Regions from separate parts of the Pseudoalteromonas sp. SCSIO 43210 genome, predicted to be linked through region 1. Evidence: predicted binding sites of a transcription regulator. Region 1 holds the regulator's gene; each other region holds the start of a gene.
What was found. The regulator LexA, encoded in region 1, represses DNA repair genes until DNA is damaged. The targets are predictions, from matches to a motif close to TACTGTATNNNNATACAGTA.
Positions count from the first base shown of each region.

Region 2: a site for LexA is predicted at 5,264-5,283, ahead of LOS73_RS16620 (YebG family protein). Genes of this name have one in related genera too.
Region 3: a site for LexA is predicted at 5,257-5,276, ahead of dinB (DNA polymerase IV). Genes of this name have one in related genera too.
Region 4: a site for LexA is predicted at 6,201-6,220, ahead of uvrD (DNA helicase II). Genes of this name have one in related genera too.

Region 1 covers NZ_CP087225.1:4,796,354-4,804,499, reverse strand. Annotated here, with positions in the region: gene LOS73_RS20755 (endonuclease) at 1-314, opposite strand, end outside; gene LOS73_RS20750 (TonB-dependent receptor) at 507-3,218, opposite strand; gene LOS73_RS20745 (hypothetical protein) at 3,642-4,022, shown strand; gene LOS73_RS20740 (PaaI family thioesterase) at 4,033-4,473, opposite strand; gene lexA (transcriptional repressor LexA) at 4,641-5,258, shown strand; gene coxB (cytochrome c oxidase subunit II) at 5,727-6,869, shown strand; gene ctaD (cytochrome c oxidase subunit I) at 6,869-8,146, shown strand, end outside.
Region 2 covers NZ_CP087225.1:3,818,601-3,826,746, reverse strand. Annotated here, with positions in the region: gene ccmI (c-type cytochrome biogenesis protein CcmI) at 1-946, shown strand, start outside; gene LOS73_RS16635 (MlaA family lipoprotein) at 956-1,687, shown strand; gene LOS73_RS16630 (EAL and HDOD domain-containing protein) at 1,750-2,973, opposite strand; gene putP (sodium/proline symporter PutP) at 3,305-4,783, shown strand; gene LOS73_RS16620 (YebG family protein) at 4,895-5,212, opposite strand; gene LOS73_RS16615 (ComEA family DNA-binding protein) at 5,515-5,811, shown strand; gene LOS73_RS16610 (DUF6170 family protein) at 5,828-6,130, opposite strand; gene dsbB (disulfide bond formation protein DsbB) at 6,136-6,654, opposite strand; gene nhaB (sodium/proton antiporter NhaB) at 6,759-8,146, opposite strand, start outside.
Region 3 covers NZ_CP087225.1:896,243-904,388, forward strand. Annotated here, with positions in the region: gene LOS73_RS04025 (sensor histidine kinase) at 1-195, shown strand, start outside; gene LOS73_RS04030 (response regulator) at 196-657, shown strand; gene LOS73_RS04035 (response regulator) at 668-2,635, shown strand; gene LOS73_RS04040 (fumarylacetoacetate hydrolase family protein) at 2,920-3,534, shown strand; gene LOS73_RS04045 (aldo/keto reductase) at 3,589-4,641, opposite strand; gene LOS73_RS04050 (acyl-CoA thioesterase) at 4,654-5,085, opposite strand; gene dinB (DNA polymerase IV) at 5,288-6,340, shown strand; gene LOS73_RS04060 (M17 family metallopeptidase) at 6,471-8,006, shown strand.
Region 4 covers NZ_CP087225.1:194,719-202,864, reverse strand. Annotated here, with positions in the region: gene LOS73_RS00860 (YifB family Mg chelatase-like AAA ATPase) at 1-758, opposite strand, end outside; gene LOS73_RS00855 (trimeric intracellular cation channel family protein) at 793-1,407, opposite strand; tRNA gene LOS73_RS00850 (tRNA-Met) at 1,783-1,859, opposite strand; tRNA gene LOS73_RS00845 (tRNA-Met) at 2,001-2,077, opposite strand; tRNA gene LOS73_RS00840 (tRNA-Met) at 2,239-2,315, opposite strand; gene cysQ (3'(2'),5'-bisphosphate nucleotidase CysQ) at 2,452-3,255, opposite strand; gene nudE (ADP compounds hydrolase NudE) at 3,248-3,820, opposite strand; gene yrfG (GMP/IMP nucleotidase) at 3,882-4,529, shown strand; gene LOS73_RS00820 (dUTP diphosphatase) at 4,545-5,168, opposite strand; gene LOS73_RS00815 (YacL family protein) at 5,272-5,640, opposite strand; gene LOS73_RS00810 (hypothetical protein) at 5,757-5,981, opposite strand; gene uvrD (DNA helicase II) at 6,285-8,146, shown strand, end outside.

The sequences.
Region 1 (8,146 bases):
CCATCTTGCCAACATTGTAGTTGATGACCAAATTCCCACGCCGGAACAATGTGTTCCCACTCAATGCGTAGTGCTCGCACGTTTATCTTACCTGAGCGTGTAAGCGTATTTCTCGGAACGTAACCACAGTTTGCGGGATCTGGAACGAGTTTTTTACCTTCTTTTTTAATGTCGCAGCCGCAGTAGATGCTTTTAGCGTTGTCAGGTAGGGTTTTAATAAGGTGTTTTTTTGCAGTAGAAAAACGGGTGAACTGCTCCGCCGATACCGAAACACACAAAAAACAAGCCAATAAGGCCAGAATAAATCGAGTCATATCCATCACATATGTGAACTACAGGAATGGCTAGTTTAAGCTGTTGATTAAAAAAGATAAAGAAGACTTAGAATTTAGCTTGAAATGGTTACTGGTACTTGCTCTTTTTATTTTTGTAAAAAAGCTGATAGTGCGGGGAAACTATCAGCTTTGTATAAGCTATTTAACCTGAGCTTTGGTTAAGATATTTACTTACATACTATAGCGAATACCTAAAAAGAATTGCCTACCAGTATGGTTATACTCTCGTGGTAAATTAAGTGTTCCGTCACCAGTGGTATACAAGCGCTCGTATTCATCGGTTAAGTTAATAGCTTCAAATGTTACGGTTACATTGTCATTGAGGTTATAAAAAGCAGAAAGGTCATAATGTGCTGGACCTGTTGTTGCTTCTTCAGCATTACCATTACTGCCAGTATAATCAGTAATGTAGTTATCGCGTTTATTCATTGAAACGCGAGCGCCATAATTTTCTTCTTCGTAATAAAGTGTGAAATTATATGAATTTTTAGAAAGCCCCGTTATTTCTCCTGCGGATACGTGAGTGTAGTTAGAAACAATACCGGTATTTTTTAATAACCCCGGTAAAAAGCTAAATGGCTGTTGATATATTAGCTCAATACCTTTAACAACAGTTCCCTTGCCATTTACAGGTACGTAATGGGTGTAGGGTGTTGTTCTTGGGTCAAGTGCACTTGATGGATCGTATTGCGGATCGTTATCAATGAAAGGTAAGTATGCAGGGTCAACTAATTTTTCCTCAGTTGAGCTGGTGATGAAAGTACCTATATCTTTATAAAAACCAGTTAAAGCAAGTAGCGACTCTTCATCAAAATACCATTCGATACCTAAATCAGTATTTGTTGAGGTGAATGGGTCTAAAAATGGATTACCCGCACTGACTGTTCCATTTAAATAGGAGAATGATGGGTTACCTGGGTTTAGTGAGCCAAGGCTTGGACGAGTCATGGTTTTGGATAACCCTAAACGTACAACAACATCTTGCGTTGCATCCAGTGCTAAATTTAAAACAGGTAAAACATTATCGTAACTATTTTCAATTTCAACAGGATCGCTTTGAATAAAGCCCGTTGATGTTGTTTCTGTTTTTACATAACGTAAGCCTACATTTGTTCGTAGGAGCATATCAGATATTTCATATTCAAAATCTGATTGAATATAAGCAGCGATGGTTTCCTCTTCAACTTCCCAGCTTTGTGCACTTCGCGCCGTCCACTCTTTATTGAGTAGTTGTGATTCAATTGCATCAAAATCGGCCACAATAAATTGCGGCAACGTACCATCATAGCCTGAACCATAATCATCGAAAGGCATTAATTGTGAAAAGCCGACGGCTGACTCTTGATCCGGAAATCCATTAATTTGCGATTCATCATAGTTTACTGTTCTATCGTTATAAGCAACCCCACCTTTGATGCTCATAAAGTCTGTTTCGTAAGTTAAATCTAATTTGGCAGTATCATTTTTTCTGAGTACATCCGTAGCACGAAGTCGACCGTCTGTTAAATTAAATGAACTTGCATCTAAATTATCATAGCCATAATCCATCACTGCAGTATTTGCGCTATTTCCAAAATCAATTGAGACGGTATGAGGTGTATTGCTTGTCATATTATAACGATATTGCTCAGAGCGAGCATTTGACTCAGCGGTGCCGATCATTGCATCTAATTTTAAGTAGTCAGATAGGTGGTATTTACCAGATAACACATACTGTTTAAATTTTGTTTTAGATACCTGTTGACGGCTTTCTGCACGGGACTTTACTCCACTAAATGTACCTGCCTGAATTTGTTTTCCATTTTCGGCAACTGTAATAGAGTCTGGAGTGATCTCGCTAAATGTATTTCTGAACATTTCGAAGAAATTATACATCGTACGACTGTTGTCGAGGGTAGAATGCAAGGTATCGAAGGTAATTACTAAGTCATCGTTAGGCGCATACTGTAATGAGCCTGTAAAACCTAATCTATCTTGTTCATTACCAAAAAAATCAGGGCGGGGAAGTCGAGGAGTCCATAGGCAATTTACATCATCAACTTGCTCACCTTCAAATTCACAATTTCCCACATCAGCTGTGCCAATAACGTCAGTATTTGATGTGTCAGCATAGACACCGCCGCCGTCTTTGACGGGGGTTGTCCAGCGAACAGTACCAAAACCTTCTTGGCGAACTGTGCGCTCTGATTTAGCGACAGAGAATAAAGCCCCAAAGGTATCGTCAGCAAATGTATTACTGATCATAAATACCATTCTAGGGTCTGTCTCTTCTGTTAAATCGTTATAGCCTGCCTGTGCCGACGCAGCTACATGAAGACCGGGGGAATCAAAAGGTTTTGCTGAATACATATCGACAGTACCTGCAATACCTCCTTCTTCGGTTGCAGCTGTTGGTGATTTTTGAATATCAACGCGATTGAATAGCTCTGATGCAAAAACGTTGAAGTCAAATGCTCTGCCGCCATTTACACCACCACCCGAATCAGTCCCATCTGTACTAGCAGGAACTTCCATACCATTAAGGGTTGAGCGGGTAAAAGATGGGCCTAAACCACGTAGAGTAATTTGACGTCCTTCTCCTCCTTCTCGCGAAATTGCGACACCAGGGATTCGCTGTAGTGACTCTGCGATATTTAAATCTGGAAATTTACCAATGTCTTCGGCTGCAATTGATTCCGTGGTATTTACTTCAAACCTTTTGGTAGCCAGCGATTTATTAAGTGATGATCTGAAGCCTGTAACTTCGATTAACTCAATTTCACTTTTCTTTTTTATATTTGTTTGTTCGGCTTCTTCAGCACTGATTTGAGCTGTCGTGCTAATTAATAATGCACTAATAATGTAATTAAGTGGCCTGAGAGTGAATCTTTTTGACGTTTTCATTGTGTGTTCCTGCTGAATTTAGGTAATGCCACTCAGTTCAGATTTTGCACTTATTTTTTGTGTTATAAGTAAGCGTAAATATGAGTGAGGTGTGTTTGGCTTTATTTAAATACACCTCTTTAAGCAGTGTATTTAACCCGCACACTTAAAATGCCACCGGTGGCATATGAAAGTCAAGGTTATTTTTTATACTTTTTTAAACAATAATTCACTTAATTTTAATCCTCAAAGGTCAACAGGCCATGGAGTTTATAAAAAAGTATTGTTTGTACTTAAAAATGATAAATATTAAATAATGGACTATGAATGCGTAAAACTATCTATTTACCATATAAAACAGCTTATATTACATAGTTGATTTGGTATAAAAGTAAAACTGCGTTAAAGTTTGCGGTGTAATCATTAGAGGATAAATACTAAACAATGTCGGAAATTCAATTTTTAAATGTAGATCTTGAGCTTGAATCAAAGCAAGATATTAGTTTGCTAGTGGCAGACTTGAAAAAAGTCGCGACGATTTTACATTATGACAAAGACGAATACCGTCAATTAGCCCGCATTGAAGCAACAGGTGTAGTAAACACGCCTGACAAAGCAATAAACCATATATGTGAGCTTATTGAATCGTGTTCGCGCAACGCGCTAAAGCAATGGTTAAGCTGTTCACGTAGAACGTTTGATATTGGTTTTGAATCAGGCACATCGCCTAAGTGTTTTAACCAAGCTTTAGATGCAGATACATTATTACGTATATCTGCTATTGGTGCGGGTATGGAAATTACAATTTACCCAATCGAAAAGTAACAGTAAGTAATTATCTTCGCTCTACTACGGCTGCGGTCATTCTTGATACGCAGCAAAGCTCGTTTCGACTATTAGTAATTTTTATTTCCCAGACTGAACTACGCTTACCAATATGAAACGCTTTTGCGGTGGCTGTTAAAGTACCATTACGAGATGCTTTTAAGTGACTGGCGCTAATTTCTTGTCCGACACAATAAAACTGAGTGAAGTCGACTACGAAGTTAGCTGCATAACTTGCTACTGTTTCGGCAAGCACTACGTTGGCTCCTCCATGCACCATGCCCATTGGATTATGATGCGCTGGTATGGCAGGCATAGTTGCTACGAGGTAATCATCACCAATTTCGGTAATTTCAATTCCCATGGTTTTCATTAGTGTACCTTGGCCGTTAACGCCTTTCTCTAACTGCTTGCACAACTCTAAAGTGATGGGCTGGTACCAAATACTCATAATGTCTCCTTTGCATTTTTAATCATTTATAAACTTAGCTTTAGTTATATCTTTGAAATGTACACAAGTGAAATTACTTTAGCTATTTTAAGGCTTAATTTAAATTTGCGATTTTTATTTAACTGTATATACTCACAGTTAAATGTACTGTATGGAAAACCAGTTGTATGCGACCATTAACGAAGCGCCAAGCTCAAATTCTCGAATTAGTTAAAGTTTTTATTAAAGACACTGGTATGCCTCCTACACGTGCTGAAATTGCACAAACATTAGGCTTTAAAAGTGCCAATGCTGCTGAAGAGCATTTAAAAGCGCTTGCTAAAAAAGGTGCTATTAAGATGAAACCAGGTGCAAGCCGAGGTATTCAACTTGTTGAGGAAGAAGAGCCTGAACAGTTAGGTTTACCTCTTATCGGGCGAGTCGCAGCGGGAGAGCCTATTTTGGCGCAAGAGCACGTTGAGAGTCATTGTAAAATTGATCCATTAATGTTTAAACCGGCTGCGGATTTTTTATTGCGCGTTAACGGTATGAGCATGAAAGATATAGGTATTATGGATGGTGATTTGTTAGCTGTGCATAAAACTCAAGTTGCAGAAAATGGACAAGTTGTAGTTGCTCGTGTTGATGATGATGTTACCGTAAAGCGGTTTGAAAAAGCAGGCCGAAAAGTATTATTGCATGCTGAGAATGACGACTTTTCGCCAATTGAAGTTGATCTAGAAAATGAATCTTTTAATATAGAAGGTTTAGCCGTTGGAGTTATTCGTAACGCTGATTGGATGTAGTTTTTAATTTATTTTTATAAATGCGTGCTTTTTAGCACGCATTTTTGTTTTAACATTAGCACTAAAAATAGGACGTAAACAGCCAACTAATTATTTTAGCTGTAAATTTTTTTGCACTTATATTTTCCCCCTCCGAATGCGTTAAACCCCTTTGTTTTGCTCATATTTCGAACTTCCTGTTGATTAGTTGATTACTGATTTTTTATTAATTACTCAATATCACCTGATTGTTTTTTATACTAAAACTTGCTTGTTGTTCGTTTTTTAGCTAATTATTAATGTGCTGAGCTAATAATAACTCACAGCTTTTTAGTTTTGAGAACACACAATATACACAAACTCGTTGTTGGCGCAGCAAAACCAATCAATATTAAATAAGATTGGCTAAAAAAATAAAAATAACGAATTGGCGTTTAAGCCGTATGCCTCTTCGCTTTGCATTCGCAATAGCATCAAAGGAGCCGTCACATGGGTAAACTGACCTCTACCTTGTGGCTTATATTATGTGTTTTTTCGCACTCAGTTTTGGCGAACAGCCAATACAATATGCGCAAAGGCGTAACCGATATAAGCAATAATGTATATCAGCTGCACATGACCATATTTATAATATGTTGTGTGATTGGGGTGATAGTGTTCGCAATTATGTTTTGGGCACTTATTCATCACCGTAAATCTAAAGGGGCTGTACCTGCCCAATTTCACGAAAGCACTAAAGTAGAAATACTTTGGACTGCAATTCCGTTTGTTATTTTAATTGCTATGGCAGTACCAGCCACTAAAACCCTTATTGCAATGGAAGATGCCAGTAAAGCTGATCTCACTATTAAAATTACGGGTTCGCAATGGAAATGGCATTATGAATATATGGGCGAAGATGTAGAGTTCTACTCTATTTTATCTACCCCGCAAGATGAAATCGCGAATCTTGCAGATAAAAACCCTAACTACTTACTTGAGGTTGATAAGCCTCTTGTACTGCCAATAAATCAAAAAGTACGATTTTTAATGACTTCTGATGATGTTATTCACTCTTGGTGGGTACCTGATTTTGCAGTTAAAAAAGATGCGAACCCCGGCTTTATAAACGAAACATGGACGAACATAAACGAAGAAGGTACTTACCGAGGCCAATGTGCTGAGTTGTGTGGTAAAGACCATGGCTTTATGCCCGTTGTGGTGGTCGTTAAATCTGAGGCTGATTTTAAAACATGGCTTGCAGATGCAAAGCAGGCGAAGCAGAAAGCTGCGCTGGCAGATGCCGCATTACTTGATAAAACCCTCCCAAAAGAAGAGTTAATGACTTTAGGCGAACAAGTATATATGGCTAATTGTGCAGCGTGCCATCAGCCTACGGGCATGGGGTTACCGGGTGTATTTCCTGCACTTAAAGGCAGTCCGATAGTGCTTGGCGATATAAAAGATCACATTGATGTAGTTATCCATGGACGACCCGGTACGGCAATGCAAGCTTTTGCCAAGCAGTTATCTATAAAGCAATTAGCTGCGGTTATTACTTATAAACGTAATGCGTGGGGTAATGATACGGGTGATGTTATTCAACCGAGTCAAATACAGACAGCACTTGATGCCAAAGTGGAGGCGAACTAATGAGTAGCATAGTAGAACAACCTAACGCCAATGAAGCTCATCATGCTCATCACCCAGCTAAAGGTTTTAAACGCTGGCTTTACACAACTAATCATAAAGATATAGGTAGTTTATATTTAATTTTTTCGCTGACCATGTTCTTAATTGGTGGCGCAATGGCTATGGTGATCAGGGCTGAATTATTTCAACCAGGCTTACAGTTGGTCGACCCTCACTTTTTTAATCAAATGACCACAGTGCATGGTTTAATTATGGTGTTTGGTGCGGTTATGCCCGCCTTTACAGGCCTTGCTAACTGGATGATACCACTCATGATTGGCGCGCCAGATATGGCATTGCCAAGAATGAATAACTGGAGCTTTTGGATTTTACCGTTTGCGTTTTTAATCCTATTGGCATCGTTATTTATGCCTGGTGGGGGCCCTGCATTTGGCTGGACTTTTTATGCACCATTGTCCACAACATACAGTAATGATAATACTGCATTGTTTGTATTTGCCGTACATATTATGGGGATTAGCTCAATAATGGGCGCAATCAATGTGATTGTAACCATAGTGAACCTACGTGCCCCCGGCATGACATGGATGAAGTTGCCCTTATTTGTATGGACGTGGTTAATTACTGCCTTTTTATTAATAGCGGTAATGCCAGTACTTGCAGGGGCTGTCACTATGGTACTTACCGATAAGTATTTTGCGACCAGCTTTTTTGATGCTGCAGGCGGTGGCGATCCGGTGATGTTTCAGCACATCTTTTGGTTTTTTGGTCACCCTGAAGTATACATAATGATTCTTCCTGCCTTTGGCATTATATCTACAATAGTACCTACCTTTTCTCGTAAAAAACTTTTTGGCTATGCCTCAATGGTATACGCCACATCCTCCATAGCACTATTGAGCTTTATTGTATGGGCTCATCATATGTTTACTACTGGGATGCCGGTCGCTGGCGAGTTGTTTTTTATGTACGCGACCATGCTTATATCGGTACCTACAGGAGTAAAAGTATTTAATTGGGTTGCCACAATGTGGAAAGGCTCAATAACTTTTGAAGTGCCAATGCTTTTTAGTATTGCGTTTATTGTGCTGTTTACCTTAGGTGGCTTTTCGGGGTTGATGCTGGCAATTACACCTGCTGACTTTCAGTACCACGATACTTATTTTGTAGTGGCGCATTTTCATTATGTATTAGTAACAGGGGCTGTATTTTCGATAATGGCGGGGGCCTATTACTGGCTGCCCAAGTGGACGGGCAATATGTTTAATATCACATTG
Region 2 (8,146 bases), 980 kb from region 1:
TCTTGCGCTAACGGGGATTTTTTATAGCTTTACAGGTAGTCAGCAGCAAATTTCGGCTTGGCATGATGCAATGGATAATTTAGCGGATTACGGTGAGCGTGCTGTAATGCAAAAAGGTGAGCCGCTTAGTCAAAATGAGTTGCAGGCTTTTGCATTGGCGCTTCGTACTAAGCTTAGCCGTTCGGGCGATGATGAAGTCGCTTGGATGCTACTTGGACGAGTTGCTATGTCGCTTAATGAATTTGACATGGCGCAGCAGTCATTTGATAAAGCACTACGTATGAATCCTGATAATATGCAGGTACTTATTAGTTATAGCCAAGTTTTATTACTAGAAGGCAGCGAAGCTAATATGACCCGTGCGGCAGGTATGCTCTCAAAAGTACTAAAAGTTGAGCCTACCAATTTAGATGCTATTTCGTTACTCGCGCTTATAGCGTATGAGCGTAAAGATTGGCCGCAAGCTAAAACTGCATTTGAAGTTTTATTGGCAAGTATGGGAAAAAATGATTCTCGTTATAGCATGATCTCTGAGCGTATTGCTGATATTGAGCAGCAAATGCAAACGGAAGGCTCAGTTATGCCAGTTACTACTACAACGGGTGCTATTGCAGTTACTGTCGACATTGCAAAAGAGCTTATTGATAAACAACCAAAAAACGGTATTTTATTTATATTTGCAAAAGCTGCAACTGGCTCACCTATGCCATTAGCTGCTGTTAAACTCGCTAAATATTCATTTCCAATTACAGTCGAGTTGAGTGATAGTAGTGCAATGGTTGCAGGGCTTAACTTATCGAGTGCCGAAAATATTATTATTTCGGCGCGTATTTCTATAGATGACTCGGTTATGCCAAGTTCTGGTGAGCTAGAAGGTCATTCACAGTCGTTAAAGCGTGAAAGTGTAAGTGACTACCAACTTCAAATTGATACATTAATACCTTAAGGACGTTAGATGTTAAAGCATAGTTTTACTTTTTTATGTTTATTGGTACTGGCCGGTTGTGCTCAAGTACCACAAAGTAAAGTAGATGAGAGAGATCCTCTGCAAAGTATTAATCGTCCATTATATGACTTTAATATGGATGTACTCGATGCATACTTGTTGCGCCCCGCAGCAGTTGGTTACATGACAGTTACACCTGTACCTGTACGCCAGAGCGTTGTCCATTTTACCGACAATATAACGGCTCCTGTAGATATGATAAATGCCGGCCTGCAAGGTAAGCCGGGTAATGCAAGTGTTAGCCTTGCGCGTTTTTTAGTTAATTCTACTGTTGGCATATTTGGTTTGTTTGATGTTGCCAGCTCATTAGGCCTTGAAGTTGTAGATGAAGACTTTGGACAGACCTTGGGTGTGTGGGGGGTGGGCGATGGCGCTTATTTAATGCTGCCTGCTATGGGGCCAAAAACAGTGCGTAACTTAACGGGTGATGTCGTCGATAACTTTGTACTACCTGAGGTAGCATTAACGACTCCACAAACTATTCTAGTGTTTGTTTTAAAGGCAGTGGAAGCGCGCGCCTCATTAATCCCTCAAGAGGGGCTATTAAATGATTCACTTGATCCATACTTGTTTGTGAAAGATATTTATTTCCAGCGTCAAATTTATGAACTATACGATGGTAATCCGCCAATCAAAGAAGAGCCCGCTGATTTTGATGAAGACTTTTTAGAAAGCTTATAACCCAACACCAGCAAACAAAAACGCCAGCTAAATGCTGGCGTTTTTGTTTGCTGGTGTTGTTATTATTCGTGAATCATTAAATGCATTTGCTCATCGACCCAAGCTAGCGCTTCATGGTAGGCATCAGGTACTTTTTCACCAAGGTTTAGTTCTGTAGTTATGTCGTTGGCCGCTGACCAGTTTGCTTGCTCATAATACTTAACTAGGTTTAGGTATTGTGCCAATAAACCTTCGTTATCGAGTAATGCTGCTTTTATTTCGTTAGATAAAGGTAATTTCTGCATTACGCTTTCCATACTCTCATCTAAAATAGCATCCATTAGAGACATCATACCGGTTAAAAAAGCCATGCCAGTATCTTTAAATTGGCCATGAGAAATAGCGAGTAATTCACCAAAACGTGCTCGGGTTAAGGATAATTTGATTAATTCAACGGGCTTATCTGCAGATACTTGCGCAGCAAAAAGTAATGATAAGAGCTTTTTAATTTCGCTAGCGCCAAGCACAATAAGTGCCTGCTTAATTGTACTGATTTCAGCACGCCTTGCAAAGGCAGCAGAATTTGAATACCTAAGAAGCTTATAAGATAGATTTACATCACGCTCAAATACATTAGTGATTTTTTTAAGATCTATTTCAATACTTGAGGTTTCATACAGTAATTCAGCTAATGCCATCTCTGATGGTGGCAATGCTTTACTTTGCACCATCTCGGGTTTTGAAAAGAAGAATCCCTGAAAATAATCAAAACCGAGTTCTAATGCCAAGCTATACATTTCATACGTTTCAACTTTTTCGGCAAGTAATTTAATATGAGAATGTTGTTTTATATCGTCAATAACGTTGTTTATTGTACTTGTATCACATGTTAAGAAATCAATTTTAATGATGTCTATAAATGGATAAAAGTGACGCCACACAGGCTGATGAATGTAATCGTCAAGTGCAATAGTATACCCTTTATCTTTTAGGTCTTTAACAATTGCTAATAAGCGCTTCCCGGGTTGAACTGTTTCGAGTATTTCAACCACAATTGTATCTTTACCCAGTAGTGTTGGATAACCTTTTGATAACGTATCCAACGTAAAATTTATATAAGCGGGCTTATTATCAGTTAAATCTTCTAAACCAAAGTTGAATTGACTGCCTTCTATTAAACGTGTTGTCGCTTCGTCACCATCTATATCGGGAAACACATTATCGACGCCATCGCGAAATAAAAGCTCATAACCAATGAGTTCTTTTTCACGATTTAAAATCGGTTGGCGTGCGGCATAAAAGTACATAAACAATTCCGTATGAGTAAAGTCAGCAGGTATTGTAATAATATATTGGAAAACATTCAAAATAGCATTACGTATATTTGCATGATTAATAAATTATCATTAAAAATAAGAGGGTTTATCTGTTTTATTTTGTGAGTTTACATAGTGTTGTTCTAAAAGTGTGCAGCATGAATATTTTTAAACTAGGAAAAGGTAACAAGTTGGAGATTTCCATATTAGGCATGATATAGTCGGCTGGAATGCTTTTACCTCAATGCTGTCTTTATTATAAAATTTTAAGAGTCAATATTCGGATTAAAAGCTTGGTATTATTAAATGTGCGGAGGCTAATTTGGAAACAGGAATGATTATTTCACTGGCGTTATATTTTGTTGTAATGCTAGGTATCGGACTATATGCATATAAACAATCTACAAGCGATGTCTCTGGTTACATGTTAGGTGGGCGAAACCTTTCCCCCAGTGTCGCTGCATTATCTGCTGGCGCATCTGACATGAGTGGTTGGATTTTAATGGGCTTGCCCGGTGCAATGTTTGTAAGTGGATTTAGCAGTACATGGATAGCGATTGGTTTGATCGCAGGTGCTTGGTTAAACTATTTTTTAGTAGCTCCAAGACTCAGAGTTTATACAGAAAAAGCAAATGACTCGATTACTATTCCAGATTATTTTTCAAATCGTTTTAACGACAAATCTAACTTACTACGCGTTGTATCTGCAGTAGTTATTATTGTTTTCTTTACGCTTTATACCTCTTCTGGTGTTGTTGCCGGCGGTAAATTATTTGAAAGCTCATTTGGGCTAAGTTATGAGATGGGTTTGTATATCACTACAGGTGTTGTTGTTTTATATACTTTGTTTGGTGGTTTTTTAGCCGTCAGCTTAACTGACTTTGTTCAAGGTTGTATTATGTTCATCGCACTAATTTTAGTGCCTTGTGTAACCTACTCACTTTTAGAACAGCCTTTAGAGTCCACTTTACATAGTGTAAACCCCGAAATGCTTAATTGGATAGGTGCAGGGTCTACTTTAGGGATTATTTCAGCAATGGCTTGGGGGTTGGGATACTTTGGACAGCCTCATATTATTGTGCGCTTTATGTCTGTTCGTAGTGTGAAGGAGATGCCCACAGCGCGTCGTATAGGTATGACTTGGATGATTGTTGCTGCTGTTGGTGCAGTTGCTACTGGTATTTTTGGCGCCGCTTACACATACGAAAATAATATTACGGTCAAAGACCCAGAAACTATTTTCTTAGTGCTTTCAGAGCTTTTATTTCATCCACTAATAGCAGGCTTTTTACTTGCCGCTATATTAGCTGCAATTATGAGCACAATCTCATCTCAGTTATTAGTGAGTTCAAGTTCACTAACAGAAGATTTTTACAAAACATTTTTGCGTAAAGAGGCGAGTGATAAAGAGCTAGTGGCTGTTGGCCGTATCAGTGTTGCTATAGTTGCTATGTTTGCCATTTACTTAGCTTACGACAGAGATAGCTCTATTTTAGATTTAGTAAGTAATGCTTGGGCAGGCTTTGGCGCCGCGTTTGGACCATTGGTTTTATTTAGCCTTTATTGGAAACGCATGAACTTTGCCGGTGCATTATCGGGTATGTTAGTGGGTGCATTTACTGTGCTAATTTGGATTTATGGCCCATTTACTATTAATGGCGAAAGCTTAAGTAGCTTTATGTACGAAATTGTACCTGGCTTTATTTTATCTTGTATCGCAATTGTTGTTATCAGCTTAGTAACAAAAGAGCCAGAGCAAAACATCACTGCTTTATTTGATGAAGTAGAGAAAGAGCTTTAAATAGCAATTACCACCTATTTTAAAATAAGTGGTAAGCAATAAAAAAGGGAGCAACTTAGTTGCTCCCTTTTTTATTTAGCTTAACTCATCCAATAGGGAGCAAACGGCTAGTTAACTTGCTTTTTTATCGTTGTTGTCTTCAGTTGATGCAACGTTATCTGACTTTTTAGTTTTTGTTGGGGCTTTGGTGACAACTGGGTCTTTGCCACCTTTTAATATAGTCATAAAGTCTTCTTTACTCTTTGCTATTTCTAAAGCAAGTGACTCTATTTGTTGCTCGCTTAATGGCACATCTACCTTTTCTAACATTAGCTCAAGCGACTCAGCAATATCGAGCATTTTGTCATAAGCATCAGCTTCTTTTTTAGTAGTAAACGTCATGCGCTCGACTCCGTTTCGTTCTACAACATATTTAACAACAACAGCCATGATTTCTCCTGCAAGCTTGCGTGGCAATGTGGTTTATGAAAACCATTAGATTACTGTTTTTATGTACAGTAATGGTTTGTGGTGTAATTTGCAAGTATCTGATATTAATTTTTAGTTTATTTAAGATTTGACAAAAAACTGTAACTTTACTTTATTTAATAAATCACTTGTTGTACCAGCTGCATTTTAGGATTTCGGATAATAGTGATCATGTGTTTAGGTGATTTTATATAATGAGCTATTTTTATTTTACTATTTCCTGAGCAAAATTTAATAATTCGAAAGTACAATAAGGAAAATAAATGCGTCTTTTACAAAAACTCTTATTCATAAGTATATTATGTTTGCTCCCGACTACTGCAGCGTTTTCACAGGTAGTTGATGTGGTCAAAGAAATGCCTAAATATGATGTTGTAAGTATTAATGATGCTGATGCGAGTATGCTCGCTAAGCTACCAGGAATAGGGAAGAAAAAAGCACAAGCAATAGTTGATTATAGGGAAGCAAATGGAGAGTTTACTGAAGTAAACGATTTAGCGAAAGTGAAAGGTGTAGGAAAAAAGTTAATAACTAAGCTAAAAGATAAAATAACATTATAAGTGGGTTAGGGCGCTTCTAAGCGCCCTGATCATATTCTTTTAATGCTTTACTAAGATTTTTTTTGGCAAAATTAATTTCGATAGGCGTAGTTAATAATGGATAACAAAGTACACCAAGCATTAAAAATGGAATAACTACCCAGCCTTCAAATAGGGTAAATATTAAAAACAGTGGGCTTAATAATATAAGCTTTATTATACGTAATAACACGCGTTCAGTAGGTGAAATCAGACCTAGCGATAGGGCTATAACGGCTTGCCTTTCGCGTACTTTTAAATGTTTTAATTCTATAATTTGACTCGAAAAAAAAGTAAACATACTAATTAAACCGATCTTTTAAAAAGTAAACGACTACTAATCACTATAAAAAATACACTAGCAAATAGTCCAAATATGATTTCCATCCAAGCGGGCATACTCAAACCCAAAAATTGCCAGTCTATATTTCCACAATCACCAGTTGCCTGAAAAAAGCTAGGGATCCACTCATGCAATGGTAAAAATGATGGGAAATTAGGTTCAAATTCACAGCTAAAAGCAAAAGGGTCTGTGGTGGTTTGCATATCTATATGTTCTTGAGCAATCAGGTATCCCCAAACACTTGATACGCCCCAAGTTAAGTAAGCCGCTATTCTGACTACTTTGTTTTGCGGTTTAATTGAGCCAATAATACCAGCGCTAAGTAACCCTAGTACTGCGGTACGTTGATAAATACACATTATGCAAGGTGCTAACCCCATTTTGTATTGAAAGAAAAGGGCGGTTACTTCAAGTAAAAAAACAATAACGGTGAATAAAATCCACGGGGTACGTTGAGTCGGTAATTGTGCAAGCCAGTTCATAAAAATTCCACGCTTAAATAAGACGATATATTATGGCGTAGGATAAAGTACGCAGCAACAAAAAGGAAAGAAAAGCTACTGAAGTAGCTTTTTTTAAGATGAGATTAGTGACTACTTGATGCAGCCCCTATGGTCGCTACATGATGATCTATCCAGCCCCATTGATACATTAGTTCGGTCATATCGCTTAAACCTATGTAAGTAAAGGTAAGCCCTATAGTAGTTAACACGATTGTATATGGTAATGCCATGTAAACCATTCTCCCATAGGACAAACGCAGTACTGGGGCAAGTGTTGATGTAAGCAAAAATAAAAATGCAGCTTGACCATTTGGAGTCGCAACACTTGGTAAATTGGTACCTGTATTAATAGCAACAGCTAAAAGGTCGAATTGATCACGGGTAATTTCCCCAGATTTCAGTGCCGCTGCAACTTCGTTTATATACACAGTACCAACAAATACATTATCGCTTACCATGGAGAGTAACCCATTGGCAATAAAGAACATGACTAATTGTAATTGCCCTTCAAATGTAAGTACCCAAGCAATAACAGGTGTGAATAGGTGTTGGTTTATAATAACGGCAACAACGGCAAAAAACACACATAAAAGCGCTGTAAATGGCAGAGCTTCCTCAAATGCTTTTCCTAGTTGATGTTCTTCAATAATACCGGCAGAGGCAGTTGCCAATATAATCACTGATAAACCTATTAACCCAACAGCGGCTAAATGCATTGCTAAACCGACAATAAGCCATACCGCAATGAACGCTTGGATAGTTAAGTTAACTTTATCGCGTTTAGTTCGTTTACTATCAAGCCCTTCAGCGTGATTTTTTAAGATAGTGTGAATTTTTTTAGGTAATTTAGCGCCATACCCAAAGGCTTTTGTTTTTTCCAGAACAAAAGTAGTTAATAAACCAGCAAAAAATACAGGCAAGGTGATAGGCAGCATTCTTAAGAAAAACTCACCAAACTGCCAACTCGCTCGCTCAGCAATAATTAAATTTTGAGGCTCACCAACCATAGTACAAACACCACCGAGTGCAGTGCCAATAGATGCATGCATTAATAGGTTACGTAAAAAAGCACGAAACTCTTCGAGTTCTTGGCGATTAACTTCTTTTACTTGATTATCATCATTTATATCATGTTCGCTGTTGGAGTCTTTTCCTGACGCGACTTTGTGATAAATACTGTAAAATCCCATTGCAACGGCAATGACTACTGCCATAACTGTTAATGCATCTAAAAATGCAGATAAAAAAGCAGCTGCAAGAGTAAACGCTAAAGATAAAATAGATTTACTTCTGACTGACACGACTAGTTTCGTGAAAATGTAGAGTAATAAATCTTTCATGAAGTAAATGCCGGCGACCATAAAAATCAACAGCAAAATTACATCTAAGTTTTGTGCTATTTCATGTTCAACTTGTCCTGCAGTCGTCATTCCTATAAATAAGGCTTCAATGACAAGTAAGCCACCAGGCT
Region 3 (8,146 bases), 1.0 Mb from region 1:
ATATTTGTTCCATTTCAGCGTTTACATGGTCGTTCACAATACAAAGGGACAGGTATTGGTCTTTCTGTATGTCGGCGTATTGTAGAGCGTCACGGTGGAACAATTACAGCCCAAAGTAAAGACGGTGAAGGTGCTACCTTCGTTATAAAACTACCTGTGGAAGCTGCGCTTTTCACATTGCAAGGAGAGGCTTAAATGCCCTATTCAAAAGTAAAACCGATTACTATTTTAATGGCTGATGATGATGAAGATGATCGTTTGCTAACACAAGATGCCCTTGCTGAAAGTCGTGTACTTAACGAGCTTCACTTTGTTGAAGATGGTGTTGAGCTACTTGAATATTTAGAGCGCAGAGGTAAATTTGAAGATAAAGCTGTGTCGCCACGACCAGGACTTATATTGCTTGATTTAAATATGCCAAGAATGGATGGACGTGAGGCACTTGAGGCCATTAAATCAAATCCCAACTTGAAAGGTATTCCGGTTGTTATTTTAACTACGTCTAAACAAGAAGAGGACATGGTTAAAGGTTACAACTTAGGCGCTGCATCGTATATAACCAAACCCGTGACGTTTGATGGCTTGGTTGAGCTAATGAAAACGCTAGGAAAGTATTGGGTAGAGTTTGTAGAGCTGCCGACAACTTTTAACGATTAAAGGAGATTTTATGTTAGATAAAGTGACTCAGTTGCTGCTTGTAGAAGATGATGAAGATGATTACATACTCACTTGCGACTATTTAGACCAATTGGATTCACACACGTTTAACATTCAATGGATTAGCTCCCCAGAGCAGGCAATTGAAACGCTTAGTAAAAATGAGCATGACATTTGCCTGCTTGATTACCGCCTAGGTGCATCTAATGGATTAGATGTATTAAAAGAAGCCATTGCGAATGGCTTTAGCGGACCCATTATTATGCTTACTGGGCAGTCAAACGACGAATTAGATTCAGCGGCGCTTGATGCTGGTGCAGTAGATTACTTAATAAAAACAGAAATGAGCTCGAGCCGTTTTGCACGCGCTATTCGTTATGCACTTGCTCGTAAAGATGTTGAAGGCGAGCGAGTAGAGCGTTTAAAAGCCGAAGCCGAAAATCGCTCAAAAGATCGCTTTTTAGCTCATTTGAGCCACGAATTACGTACCCCTCTATCGTCCATTTTAGGGTACACCGAACTCTTAATGCAGAGCGACTTTAGTCAGCAAGCAGAAAATGAGCTAGGTGTTATTTATCGAAACGGTAAGCACTTATTAAGTTTGTTAAACGATGTACTTGATTTATCTAAAATAGCTGCCGATAAGCTAGAGCTGACCCTAAGTGAAGTTAATCTCGATAGCATGCTTGCTGATGTATACACATTAATGCGTGTGTCTGTGCTCGATAAAGGCCTTACGCTTTGCTTTGAATCTCATCAGCCATTACCTTTGGTTGCACAACTAGATGCAACAAGGATGCGCCAAATATTAATAAATTTAATAAATAATGCGGTTAAATTTACTGATAAAGGCGAAATAGTTGTTAATGCGTGGACACAGTGGGTTGATGAGCGCGAAATGCTATTTTTTAGCATTAAAGACTCAGGTATGGGTATTGCACCTGAAAAACAAGAGCTGATTTTTAAACCGTTTGAGCAAATTGCCGATGTAGAATCGCGCTCTGTTGGTGGTGCTGGTCTTGGTTTGGCAATATGCGCTGAGTTATTAGCGCGTATGCAAGGAAGCATTAGTTTAGACTCCGAAATTGGCAAAGGCTCTACATTTACTATTTCTGTGTATCCGGGCGATATTAGCGAAGTAGAACGACAGGTACTTAATTTTAGCAGTGCCCCACAATTACAAAGTAAATCAGCACCTTGTAAGGTGCATGGACGTGTATTAGTGGTAGATGATTTACGCGATTTACGCATGTTGGTTGGCCACATGATTAGTACTTGTGGTGCAAGGGTTGATTATGCGGAGCATGGGCAACAAGCGCTTGAAAAAGTGCGTATTGCGGATGCTTACAAAGCTCCATATGATATTATTTTTATTGATATTCATATGCCTGTAATGGGTGGCAAGGAAGCGACTATAGAGCTTAGAAAAATGGGCTATAAAGGCCCAATAATTGCGCTTACAGCGGCAACGATGAAAGGCATTCGCGAGGAACTGGCAGCCCTTGGTTTTAACGATGTAATCCCCAAACCGGTTGACAGTGCAGTTTTGTACCAGTGTTTACAAGATTACTTAGTGGCGCCTGAAAGCGCACCACAACCTAAAAATATAAATAGTAGTAAAAGTTTAACCGAGAAAAAACAGCGTTTTTTACTTGTTGAAGATGACCACGATGCTGCGCAAATTACGCAACTACTCTTAGAAAGTTTAGGCGTAGAGACCGTGATTGCATCGAGTTGCGCGCAATGTTTACAAATACTCAATCACGATCAGCAATTTAATAAAGTATTGTTAGATATGCACTTACCTGATGGGCGTGGCATTGATTTAGGCCAGAAAATTAACGAGCGTTACCCAGAGCTACGCTTGGTAATTGTAAGTGGCGCAGAGCCAGATCCAAGAGAAATAAAAGATTTAAATATTGACCGAGTTTTATTAAAACCTATTAACTTGAGCTTACTCGAAACGCTTATTAGTTAGGGCCTGTTTATCTTTAGAGGTTAAATTTGCAGCAGTATGTTTGGTGTTTAGGCAAGGCAGAGCCTGTGTAGTGTGGTTATTCCCCATAAATAGGCGATAACGTAGCACAAATGCCAAATATGTGCTGCCCGAAGGGTTCTGCCCAGGGGCTATTTACTCTTTGTTGCTCGGTTTTTACTTAGCCCACTAGGTTACAAACCTCGCGCCGCGATTAAATAGCCCCTAGATTGAACAAATTTTAATCCTGAAAGGTCAACAGGCCCAATAACTGAGACATTATTTATATGAATTCAATAAAGCTAGTATCTGAAGAATTAACGCCAACAAAAATAGTGTGTGTTGGCCGTAACTACACCGCACACATTGCAGAGCTAAACAACGAAACGCCAGATCAAATGGTGTTATTTAACAAACCAAATAGCGCGATTACTAATACGCTATTTGCAGCTCATAACGGCGATACGCTGCATTACGAAACCGAGTTATGTTTTGTAATTAAAAATAAAAAATTTGCAGGTGTTGGACTCGGCCTTGATTTAACTAAGCGTACCGTGCAAAGTAAATTAAAAAATAAAGGGCTACCTTGGGAGCGCGCTAAAGCATTTAATGGCTCGGTTATTTTAAGTGATTTTGTAGAGCTAACCGATGCGATGAAGCATTTTACATTTGAACTTAAAATTAATAATGAAGTAATTCAGCAAGGCGATACTCATTTTATGCTGCATAACCCTGACTCAATTTTACACGAAATTAGTGAATTTATGAGCCTAGAAGATGGTGATGTGGTTATGACAGGTACGCCGTCAGGCGTAGGTGAAGTGATTGCCGAAAGTGTGTTCACAGTAAGACTTTACGCTAATGAGCAATGCTTACTTGAGCAGCAATGGAGTGTAAGTTAACTGGACAATTAAACAGGTAATTAAACGTGATTTAGTTACCTGTTTAGGTTTGTATTAATAGGGCATTGGATTGTTTCTAAAAATAACATCGATACTTGTAAGTACGTCGTCACTTAGCGTGATATCAAATGCATCAATATCTTCTTTTAATTGCGCCATATTTGTTGCGCCAATAATTGAAGACGTTACACCGTTTACTTGATTACACCATGCAAGAGCTAGTTGAGCAGGGGAAATATTGTGATCATTCGCAAGTTCAACATACTGTTTGGTTGCTTGCTCTGCGTTTGGTGTATCTCTAAAAATACCGTTACGTTGCATAAAGGTCCAGCGAGAGCCTTCTGGCCGAGCACCATTTAAGTATTTACCCGTTAATAAACCTGCCGCTAAAGGCGACCAAGGTAAGTAGGCAATATCTTCGTGAACACATTGCTCTATTAGATACGGCCAATCTTTGGTATGCGCTAAGCTAAACTCGTTTTGAATAGATACTATGCGCGGCAAATTATGCTCTTTTGACAGGTTTAAAAATTGGCTTATTCCCCAAGGTGTGTCGTCAGATAAACCACAGTGCTTGATTTTACCTGCTTTAACACAATCGTTTAAACCTTCTAAAATATCCAGCATGCCAGCTTGATGTTCTTGTGTGTTTACGTCGGTAAATTTAAGCATACCTGGCCATTGTCTACCAAAGTGTGGGGTAGAGCGGTTTGGCCAATGTAATTGGTATAAATCTATGTAGTCAGTTTGTAAGCGTTTTAGTGATTCATCAACCGCCTCTATAACAGTTTGGCGAGTAATATTACCGCCATCGCGAACCCATGCTAAGCCGTTACCAGCAATTTTGGTTGCAAGTACAATTTTATCGCGCTTTTGTTGGTTACGAGAGAGCCAGTTACCAATAATTTGCTCAGTTTTACCATAGGTATCGGGTGATGGAGGAACTGCGTACATTTCGGCTGTATCAATAAAGTTTACGCCTTGAGCAAGTGCGTAGGCTATTTGTTCATCTGCATCACTTTGGGTGTTTTGCATTCCCCAGGTCATGCTACCTAGACATACTCTTGAAACATTAACACCACTGCTTCCTAGTGGACTGTATTGCATAAAATTTCCTTATTACTCGTCTTGAGCGTAGCTAATTAAAGCCGATAAAAGAGGCTCTGAAATAGGGGCTTTTTGACCTGTTTCAAAATCAAACATAACCACTTTCGAATTACCGGTTGTGGTTATGGCATTTTGTGCGTGACTAAATACTGTATAATTCATCATAAATCGGTCTGTTTTAATGTCAGAAATAGTGACGCCTACAGTAAGGGTATCTGGAAAAGTAACAGGGCGCTTATAACGAATATTATTTTCGCTTATAACAGGGCCGATGCCGCTTGGGCTAATTGTATCAAATAAGTTTATTTTATTTAAAAAGTCGATTCTGGCTATTTCAAAGTAACGCAGGTAAACCACATTGTTTACGTGTTGAAGGGCATCCATATCGGCCCACGCTACAGTAATGTCAGTATGAATAGGGTGCTGATCTTTAAACGTTTGCATGCACTTTAACTCTTTATTTTAAAGCACTAGATTATCAATATGACGATATGACCTCAAGGTAATTAGTGCGCTGTTTTTATGTATGACGAGTTTACTAAACTTGAACCCACCATAATAAATCGATTAATCAGAGTTTAGGAGCTTGCTTATTAATAATGATTAAACAATAATGGCTGTATAAATAAACAGTGTTGTAATGGTGATGAAAAAGTTTATTCATATAGATATGGACTGCTTTTATGCGGCAGTTGAGATGCGCGATAATCCTAAGCTGGCCAATGTGCCGCTTGCTATTGGTGGCAATAGTCGCAGAGGTGTACTTTCTACAGCCAACTACATTGCCAGAGAGTATGGCGTGCGCTCAGCTATGTCTAATTATCATGCAAAACAATTATGCCCTGATTTAGTTATTGTACCTGGGCGCATGGCTGTTTATAAAGAAGCTTCAAATCAAATACGTGAAGTATTTAATCGTTACACCAACTTAATTGAACCACTCTCTCTTGACGAAGCTTACCTTGATGTAACTGATAGTAGCGTTTGTAAAGGCAGTGCTACGCTTATTGCGCAGCAAATAAGAGCTGATATTTATAATGCTACAGGGCTTACTGCATCCGCTGGTATTGCTCCTATTAAATTTATTGCCAAAATAGCGAGTGATGAAAACAAGCCTAACGGTCAGTTTGTTGTATTACCTGATGAGGTGGATGATTTTTTAGCACAGTTACCTCTGGGTAAAATTCCGGGTGTCGGTAAAGTAACGCTCGAAAAACTCAATTTAAAAGGATTATATACAGGTAAAGATGTACGCGAAAAAGGCGTAAATTGGATGCAACAGCATGTAGGTAATTTTGGCGTATCGCTTTACCAAAAATGTGCAGGTGAGTATGTCGGTAAGGTATCTACTAATCGTATTAGAAAGTCGCTAAGTGTTGAGCATACCTATGAGTATAACAAAACCAGCTTACAAGAATGCCTAGAACAGTTGCCTACGTTGTTAGATGAGTTAAAGGTGCGCTTGGAAAAACAACAATTACAAAATCGGATTAATAAACTGAGCGTTAAAGTTAAATTTGCGAATTTTATAGTAACCTCTGCGGATCAGGCTTATCACCAATTAAATACTGAGGTTTTTACACAACTACTTACTAAAGCTTTCCAGCGAGGTGTGCAGCAACCGGTCAGGCTTTTAGGTATTGGGGTGGGCATAAAAAATCAACCAGATCAAAACTTCCAACTTAGTATTCTCGATTAAGCTGTAAAGCCTGTAATTGCAAGTTGCCACTAAAAAGTGGATTAAACTAAACACTCATCGCAGCTTGCTGGTCTTCAATATTCAAATCGACGATAATAGGGGCTTATGTTTTTTAACAGGACCTTTATTTATGGCATATCCAAAAGCCGTGTTGGCTCAGCCAGTAAGTGCTAGCCTTGAATTCGCATCACATGATGCATTAATCATTATTAGTGATGACTTTTCTCAATTACCAAATAACTCGCTACGTGATGCTGTTTTAGCACAATCAAAAGTAGATTCTCGCATTGGTAAGCAAGTTATTTTATTAGTGATTGAAAATAAGCGTGTAGTACTTGCGCCAACCGGTCCACTAAACAGAGATTATGACGATGTGCGCCGTTATTTTGATGCAGCTAAACTTGCAATCAACGAAGCGAAAGCATCGGGTAGTATCAACCCTGCATTATTTTTACCAAATTTAAATGGCGATAGCCGTTATCAGCATGCTTTAGAAGTTGCTTATTTAGGTGCTTGCCAAGCATTATGGCAGCCATTAGAAGCGCGTGAGTTTCATGGTGAAGGTATTGAACCGATAACAAGTATTGGTTTAGTTGGTGCTAGCGAGCAAACAATTAAAGCCGTTAATGCAATTGCTGCTGGTCAATATGCTGCGCGTGATTTATGCGGTACTGAACCTGAACGTATGGCTCCACCGCGCTTTGCAGATTACTGTGTTGATTTATTTAAAGGCTCAAACATTGCGGTTGATGTAATCGATGATATTGCAGCTATTGATAAAAATTACCCAATGTTAAGCACTGTTGCTCGCGCATCGTATGCAGTTGAGCGCCACCACCCACGTGTTGTTAAGCTTGAATATGTACCAGAGGGTGAAATTACTCGTACCCTAATGTTTGTTGGTAAAGGCCTGGTATACGATACAGGTGGAGCCGATTTAAAAGTAGGCGGATATATGGCTGGCATGAGTCGTGATAAAGGCGGCGCAGCATCTGTTGCTGGCTTTATGAAAGCAGTTGCTGATTATCAACCTAAAGGCGTTAAAGTAGTATCGTACTTAGCCGTTGTTCGCAACTCTATTGGCTCAGATTGTTTTGTACCAGATGAAATAATTACTAGTCGTGAAGGTATCCGTGTACGCATCGGTAACACCGATGCAGAAGGGCGTTTAGCAATGGGCGACCTGCTTAGCGAAATGAAAGATTTAGCTAAAACTGAGGTTAATCCAACGTTATTTACTGTAGCTACATTAACGGGTCATGCAGCTCGCGCAATGGGTCCATACGGTGCGTATGTTGAAAATGGTCCTGCTCGTAGCGCTGGTGTTTCACGTCAAATAGCTGACCTTGGAGATTTGTGGGCCGATGGCGCTGAAGTATCGCGTTCACGCCGTGAAGACTACGACTTTATTAAACCACGTACGCTAGCTGACGATGTTTTATCTAGCAATAACGCAGCATCTGCAGTTACTGCGCGTGGGCATCAGTTCCCAATGGCATTTATGGCTATCGTAGGTGGGCTAGATAAGCACGGTAACGACTCTGCACAGCCTCTACCTTATGTTCATATGGATATAGCAGGTAGCGGTGTTGAAGGCGGTGATTGGCAGCATGGTAAGCCAACTGCGGCATCAGTAACTAGCTTGTTTGCTCGTTACTGTTTATAAAATTTAAGGCCTGTTGACCTTTGTGGATTAAAATTTGTTATACCCAATGGCGGTTTGATCACGACTCGAAATTTTTAACCTAGTGGGCTAGGTAGTTGCTCCTGCGTTACTTATATATGTAACGTAGGATGACCCCAAAG
Region 4 (8,146 bases), 340 kb from region 1:
ATAGAGTAAAGCGCAGCAGTCGAAATAGCTTCATCGTCCGACATAGTAGGCATTATAGTTGCCATTCGCTGGGCCAACATTGATTTACCAGTGCCTGGGGGGCCTAAAAAAAGTAAATTATGCCCGCCAGCTGCGGCGATTTCTAATACTCGCTTTGCGCCAGGCTGACCTTTCACATCGCTTAAATCGAGCAAAAAGTCAGGGGCTTGCGTGCAGTCGGGGTACTCTATATTCAATGGCAAAGGTTGTTGATTAAGTAAGTCCCCCCACACTTCTTGAATAGAACTGACGGCTTTGCGTTTAACGCCATTAACTAGGCTTGCTAGACTGTCATTTGCAAAGGGTAAAAAGCAGCAGCGATCTTGCTCTTTTGCAGCAAGTACCGAAGGTAAAATAGCATTCACACCACGCACCTCACCATTAAGTGCAAGCTCACCATAAAACTCGTATTTATGAATATCAGGACACACTATTTGTCCAGAGGCGACTAAAATACCCACAGCAATTGCAAGATCAAACCGCCCGCCATCTTTTGGCAAATCAGCAGGGGCTAAATTTACGGTTATTCGTTGATCGGGGAAGCCAAATTGAGAGTTTTCGAGCGCACTACGCACTCTATCTTTCGACTCTTTAACTGACGCTTCGGGCAGGCCTACAATATGAAAAGCGGGTAAACCATTTCCTAGGTGAACTTCTACAATAACTTCAGGGGCGCTTATACCCACTTGGGCACGAGAAAATATACGAGCTAAAGACATTCCTTATCCTAGTAAATGGTGTGATTACACCAGTTTAGTCAGGATATTTAAAAACGTGTAATGTGATTTGCCACTTTATTGCAGCTAAACGAAGTAATAAGGTCATTAACATACCTAATATCATTGCCACTTCGGTTGCTAACGAAATACCAATACTAAGTGTATAAACAGTGCCTCCCGCTATGCAGGTAATAGCGTAAAGCTCACCTTTTAATAACATAGGGATTTCACGGGCAAGTACATCTCGAATTAATCCACCAAAGCAGCCTGTAATTACACCCATTATTACCGCTGTCATATCAGGCATACCAGCAAGTTGCGCTTTTTGCGCCCCCATTACTGCAAAAAAAGCTAAGCCAAACGCATCCGCTGTTTGTAAAATATAATGAGGTATCGGCTTTTGCTTATTTATAAGGCGTGTTGTAACAAATACTGAAGCGAGTATGGCTAAAAAGTAACTTTGATCGTGTAACCAAAACACAGGAGCGTCTAAAATTAGGTCTCGTACTGTACCACCACCAATTGCGGTTACCGTAGCTAAAACTACGACTCCAAAGCCATCCATTTTTTTCTCGTACGCTAATAAAGTGCCCGATACAGCAAACACCGCAATGCCTATTAAATCAAACCAGTGATAAAGTTCTGTCATGTGTATTGTTACTTAAAATATTTTAACCGTTTTAACATAAAATTCTCTTTTAAAAAATTTATTTGTTAAAGGCTACAGGTATTAGAGGAAAGTCATTAAATAAAGCAGAATATAAAGAATTTTACCAAACTTCAGACGCAAAAAATCACTCAATAAAGAGTGCGATTTTGTTTTAATTTTTTAGATATTTAATTTCAGTGGTTGCGGGAGCTTGAGTTTGTAAAAAGCGAACCGACGACCTTCGCTTACTTGTGCAAAGTGTTTTACGCAGTAACAGTGGATTTAAATTTATAATAATTTATTAAACTCCAAACGCAAAAAATCACTCAATAAAGAGTGCGATTTTGTTTTAATTTTTTAGATATTTAATTTCAGTGGTTGCGGGAGCCGGATTTGAACCGACGACCTTCGGGTTATGAGCCCGACGAGCTACCAGACTGCTCCATCCCGCGCCTGAAATTTGTAGACTTGTTTTCAGTTGCTTACATTACAACTTGGCTTCCAATTAAAAATTTATTGCGAGAGCTGGGAAGGTGGAAAGTGAACCGACGACCTTTTTAAGCTACCTACTGCACTAAATCTTTATAAAAAATTGGTTGCGGGAGCCGGATTTGAACCGACGACCTTCGGGTTATGAGCCCGACGAGCTACCAGACTGCTCCATCCCGCGCCTGTATATTTTAAGTCTATCGACTACTTTATTTTATCTCTTAAGTTAGAGTTTACAGTAACCTCAATCCCTAAGGAAATTGGTTGCGGGAGTTGTGAAGGTGAAGAATGAACCGACGACCTTTTAAAACTACCTATTGCACCAAATTTCAATAAAAATATTGGTTGCGGGAGCCGGATTTGAACCGACGACCTTCGGGTTATGAGCCCGACGAGCTACCAGACTGCTCCATCCCGCGCCTGTAATTTCTTTAAAACATTTTCGTAATATTTACGAGCCTGCCTTGAAGAGAGCGCTACTATATAGGAATAAACATATAATGCAAGGCTTAAACTACTTAATGTTGTTCAAGTGAACAAAAAGCAACCAAAGCGCTATTCTGCGCTCAATCTTTGGTGTGGATTTATCATTTTTTGCCATTCCCAATCAGGATGTCCCATTACTATAAAGTCAGGGTTTTCAGTGCTCTCGCGCTGGTTGTACGTTAACGGGTTAAATTCTGCATCGGTAATACAGCCACCGGCTTCCTCAATAATAACTTGCGAAGCACCTGTATCCCACTCACCCGTTGGGCCAATTCTTAAAAAGCAATCTGCTTTGCCTTCTGCAACGATACAAGCTTTTAAAGAACAGGAGCCAACAGCAATCGTTGTAAACTGACTATTTAAATACTGGCTCACCGCTTCTATTTTTTGGCGGCGGCTCACTGCAAGCGTTAAGTTCTCTGGTGGCGCTACAGATATTTGCTTATCAATTGAGTTTTCACGTTTAAAAGCACCATTTTTAGCTGTAGCAAAATAAGTCACACTTTTGGCAGGCCAATGAATAACCCCTAGCACTGGGTGGTTATTTTCAATCAATGCAATGTTTACTGCAAAGTCGCCACTTTCTAATATAAATTCGCCTGTACCATCCATCGGATCGAGCAACCAATAACGCTGCCAGTTTTGTCTGTCAGCGAGTGCTGGTATAGGTGTTTCTTCCGACATAATAGGAATATCGGGCGCTAAGACTTTTAATCCAGCAACCAGTACGTCATTTGCTGCTAAATCAGCTTTGGTAACAGGCGTGTTATCTGATTTCTCTTGTTGGCCAATATCGCCTTTTTTATAAATGGCCATAATTGCATCGCCAGCACGCTCAGCTAATTCAATACACGGTTCGATTAATTTATTCATCGGCAGCTCCAGACGCTAAATACTTATCTAATAATAGCAAAGCTGCAACACTGCGTGCTTCGGTAAAATCTTCTTGCTCTAATAATGACTGCCACTGAGTTAATGGCCACTTAACAACAACAAGCGGCTCAGGTTCGTCACCAATAAGGGTTTGAGGGTATAATTGCTTAGCAAATAAAATATGCATTGTGGCATTAAAGTAACTTGGCGCCATTGTTACTGTTCTTAATGGTTTAAAATACTCAGCACCAAAGCCAATTTCTTCTTTAAGCTCTCTGTTAGCAGCTTGCTCTGGGGTTTCGCCCGGATCAATTAAGCCTTTAGGAAAACCTAACTGGTAATTGTTTGTGCCCGCACAGTATTCACGTACAAGTAGTAACTCATTATCTGCACTTAACGGAACAATCATCACTGCTCCCCGGCCACCGCCGCGAATTCGCTCATACTGGCGCTCTTCGTTATTAGAAAACTTTAGCTCTAAAGACTCCACAGTAAACAGGCGGCTTTTAGCGACAACATTGTTACTGAGGATTTGTGGTGGTGTTGGGTGCTTTTTCTGTGTCATTGGCGTTAATTTGCTATCATGGCAGTTAGTTCAATAATAAACCTTATAAGTTGAAATTCCTATGTTAAATTGGTCAAAAATCGATACCGTTTTGCTCGATATGGATGGAACATTACTCGATTTACATTACGACAGTCATTTTTGGCTTAACGTTATCCCTGCGCAACACGCATTAGCAAGAGGCATTAGCCTAGATGCAGCTAAAGCAGATATTTTAAAACGCTATCAGGCTGTGAGCGGTCAAATACAGTGGTATTGTTTAGATTATTGGGAGCAGCAATTAAGCTTGCCTATAATGGAGCTTAAACGAGAGTCTCAGCATTTAATTAAAATGCGCGAAGACGTACCTCATTTTTTAACTGAGCTTAAAAAAGCAGGCAAAGAGTTAATTTTACTTACCAACGCCCACCCTGAGAGTGTCATGCTTAAATTTGAGCATACAGCGATTGATAACTACCTAGATGGCGTAGTGTCTACTCATGAATATGGAGTAAGTAAAGAGCAACAAAGTTTGTGGCACCAAGTACAAAAAGACTTAGGGTTTAATAAGCAGCGCACTTTGTTTGTAGATGACAGTGTGCCGGTTTTGAATGCCGCACGAGAATACGGCATTGAGCACTTACTTGCAGTTGCTAACCCTGATAGCCAACAACCACATAATGAAATAGCCGATTACCTGAGTGTTACCGACTATCGTAAGATTATTTAACGCAGTTTACGTGGGCTAGATTTTTGGGTAACGCGCTTCAAGGCCTTGGTATACTAACTTTGCAAAATCTGCATGTTCTGTATCAAGGCTTTTAACTACTTCAACTAAATGCTCGTTATCTTCTTGCCCGTTCCATTCTTTAATATAGCTACCATCTTTGTAACCGTGATCTTGGCGGAAAAAGTTTAACGTATTTTTACCTACGTAGCCGCGATATAAATCATCAATATCCATACCCATTTGCGCCATACAGCCGGCAAAGGCAGCGGCATTAAACGTTTTATCTGCAACAGCAGAAGCCGCTAATATTTCTAGCGTTTGTTTAAAGTCATCCGCTTGTTGAGCATTACTAAGTTCAGCTTCAAGTTGCTTTGCTAAGTCTTCGTAGCTAGTTTTGCCGTCAATTCTAAGCGATAGACCAAAATGAAAAATATCAACCAACTCTAAAATAACTTGTTCAGTATCTGGTGTTTGTTTTTTCCACCATTTCCAACCATGATGATCCAGCATTTCAGCGCACTCAACCCAAATAGCGCGGTACCATTCGAATCCTTGAGTAAACCATTGCTCATGTACTTTAGTGTTCATGGCGTTTTGCATTTCTAGCATCACTACTAGCTTGTTTAAATTAGCAGACATATCAATTCCTGTCGTTCTGGTTGGCGTAATTTCGTTGGTGTAATAATACAGATAAAATGCTGATTGTGCATTGCTGTATATTTCATTAGTGTGCTGGTTATGTTTATCGTGACGTCGTAAACTCACGCCAAGAATCAATTAAATCAATGAAATCTTCAAAGCCACAACCACTACTTAAACCATTTTCTTCAAGCGCTAAATCGTCATCTTGATACGCTATTAGGTCTTCGCTGTCTTGATAAAGCGCATGGGCTTCAAACAGTGCTTCGTCTTTGGTTAATATTAAATCTATTTCTTGGCCTTTTAGCGTTAACGGCTCATAGCTTGAGCTCACCGATGAAATAAGCGCTTGCACCATGGCTACTTTGTCTTTGCCTATTTCTTCGTTTAGCCAGCGACCAATAATAGCGTGTTCACTGCTTATTTTAATACGTAGCCCACTAATAGGGTCACGAATAAATTGATATTCCATAGGGTTTGCCTGTAAATCTTTAATTGCGTAATTATATACGTAAACGCCCGTAAACCACAGGACATATAAAGTAAAATAGCGCCACATGGGCGCTATTTTACTCAACTTTAAAACCGTTAACTTCGCGATCTATAACGCGCTGCGTCAATAATCGACCATAAGTAAATAATAGGCACAAGTACAAAGCCTACAAGCACATAAATTAGTGCGTAACTTATTATAATAGCGAGTGCAAAAAATATAGCCGCTAAAATACGCCCTTGCACTAACTGCCCTAAGCCAGGAAAAAATATATTACATAATGCTGCGATTACGTTACCGCCAGAACCTTGATCTGCCATACTAACCTCTGTATTTATTTGATTTTATAATTATTTACTTACACACTCTATGCCAATTTATTAAAGCTTACAAATCAAATAGTTAAATTAGCCTAGATTTAGAGAGTTAGTAAATTTTGCTAACTTTAGGTCAAATTAGCAATTTTTATTGTGCGTTTACGCTTTTTTGTTTGTTCAAAAAATTATCAAGTTACTCGTTTTTAAGGCTATTTTATAAATAGCTGTTTATAAAAACAGTATTTTATTTAGCCTAACAAAAACACCTGTTATACTGCCCACAATATTGATTAAAAAGGCGTAACGATGGACGTTTCACAATTACTCGATGGCTTAAATGACAAACAACGCGATGCCGTTGCAGCCCCACTACAAAACATGCTGGTGTTAGCAGGTGCTGGGTCTGGTAAAACACGAGTGTTAGTTCATCGTATTGCGTGGCTTATGCAAGTTGAGCAAGCATCTGCTTACAGTATTTTTGCCGTAACCTTTACTAATAAAGCGGCTAAAGAAATGCGCAGCCGCGTTGAAGAAACACTAAAAGCCCCTGTAGGTGGTATGTGGATTGGTACGTTCCATGGTTTGTCGCATCGTATTTTACGTGCTCATCACCGTGAAGCTAACTTACCTGAAGCCTTTCAAATTTTAGATTCTGACGATCAACTTCGGATGATCAAGCGCTTATTAAAATCGATGAATATCGATGATAAAAAATGGCCTGCTAAACAATTTGGCTGGTACATTAGCGCCAAAAAAGATGAAGCACTTCGCCCTAAAGATATTCAAGCATACGATATTAACGAGCAAATGATGCTGCGTGTTTACGCCGCCTATCAAGAAGCCTGTGATAGAGCGGGCCTAGTTGATTTTGCTGAAATATTACTACGCAGCTACGAAGTATTAAAAAATAACCCTACGTTACTACGTCATTACCAGCAACGCTTTGCACATATGCTCGTAGACGAGTTCCAAGATACAAATACCATTCAATATGCTTGGTTAAAGTTACTTGCTGGCGATACTAACAGCATTATGATTGTAGGCGACGATGACCAAAGCATTTATGGTTGGCGTGGTGCTAAAATCGAAAACATTAAACGTTTTTTAACTGACTTCAGTGCAGAAACCATTCGCCTTGAACAAAACTACCGTTCAACCGCGACTATTTTGAAAGCGTCCAACGCATTGATTCAGAATAACTCAGAACGTATGGGTAAAAGCTTGTGGACCGACGGTAACGATGGCGAGCCAATCTCTATTTATGCAGCATTTAATGAGTTAGACGAAGCACGCTTTGTGAGTAGCAAGCTACGAAGCTGGTTAAATGCAGGAAATGCCTTGCAAGATGCCGCAATTTTATACCGTAGTAACGCGCAATCTCGTGTACTTGAGGAGGCCATGCTACAAGAAGGCTTAAAATACCGTATTTATGGTGGTATGCGATTCTTCGAACGACAAGAAATTAAAGATGCGTTGTCGTACTTACGTCTAGTGGGTAATCGTCAAGACGATGCCGCATTTGAGCGTGTAATTAATACGCCAGCACGCGGTATTGGTGATAAAACATTGAGCCATATACGCGACTGTGCACGAGCAGAATCGTTACCACTTTGGTATGCCGCAAAAGCAATTGTAGAACAACAGCATTTATCTGGTCGTGCTTCTGGTGCAGTAAGTAAGTTTGTAGAACTCGTTGAACAAATAGAAGATAAAATTAGCGATCTAACTTTGCATGAGCAAGCCAAGTACACAATTCAAACCTCAGGCTTGATGGCAATGTACCAAGCTGAAAAAGGTGAAAAAGGCCGTGCTCGCGTAGAAAACTTAGAAGAACTAATTAGCGCATGTGACCAGTACGAACTTCCTGAAGACGAAGAATACAGCTCGCCTTTACAAGGCTTTTTAGCCCATACGTCACTTGAGTCAGGTGAAGGACAAGCTGAAGAACACGAAGACGCCGTACAAATGATGACGCTTCACTCAGCTAAAGGCTTAGAGTTTCCGTTAGTGTTTATGGTGGGCGTAGAAGAAGGCATGTTCCCTTCTCAGCAAAGCAACGAAGAGTCTGGCCGCTTAGAAGAAGAGCGCCGCCTTTGTTATGTAGGCATGACACGAGCAATGGATAAGTTATACATTAGCCATGCTGAGAGTCGCCGCTTATACGGGCA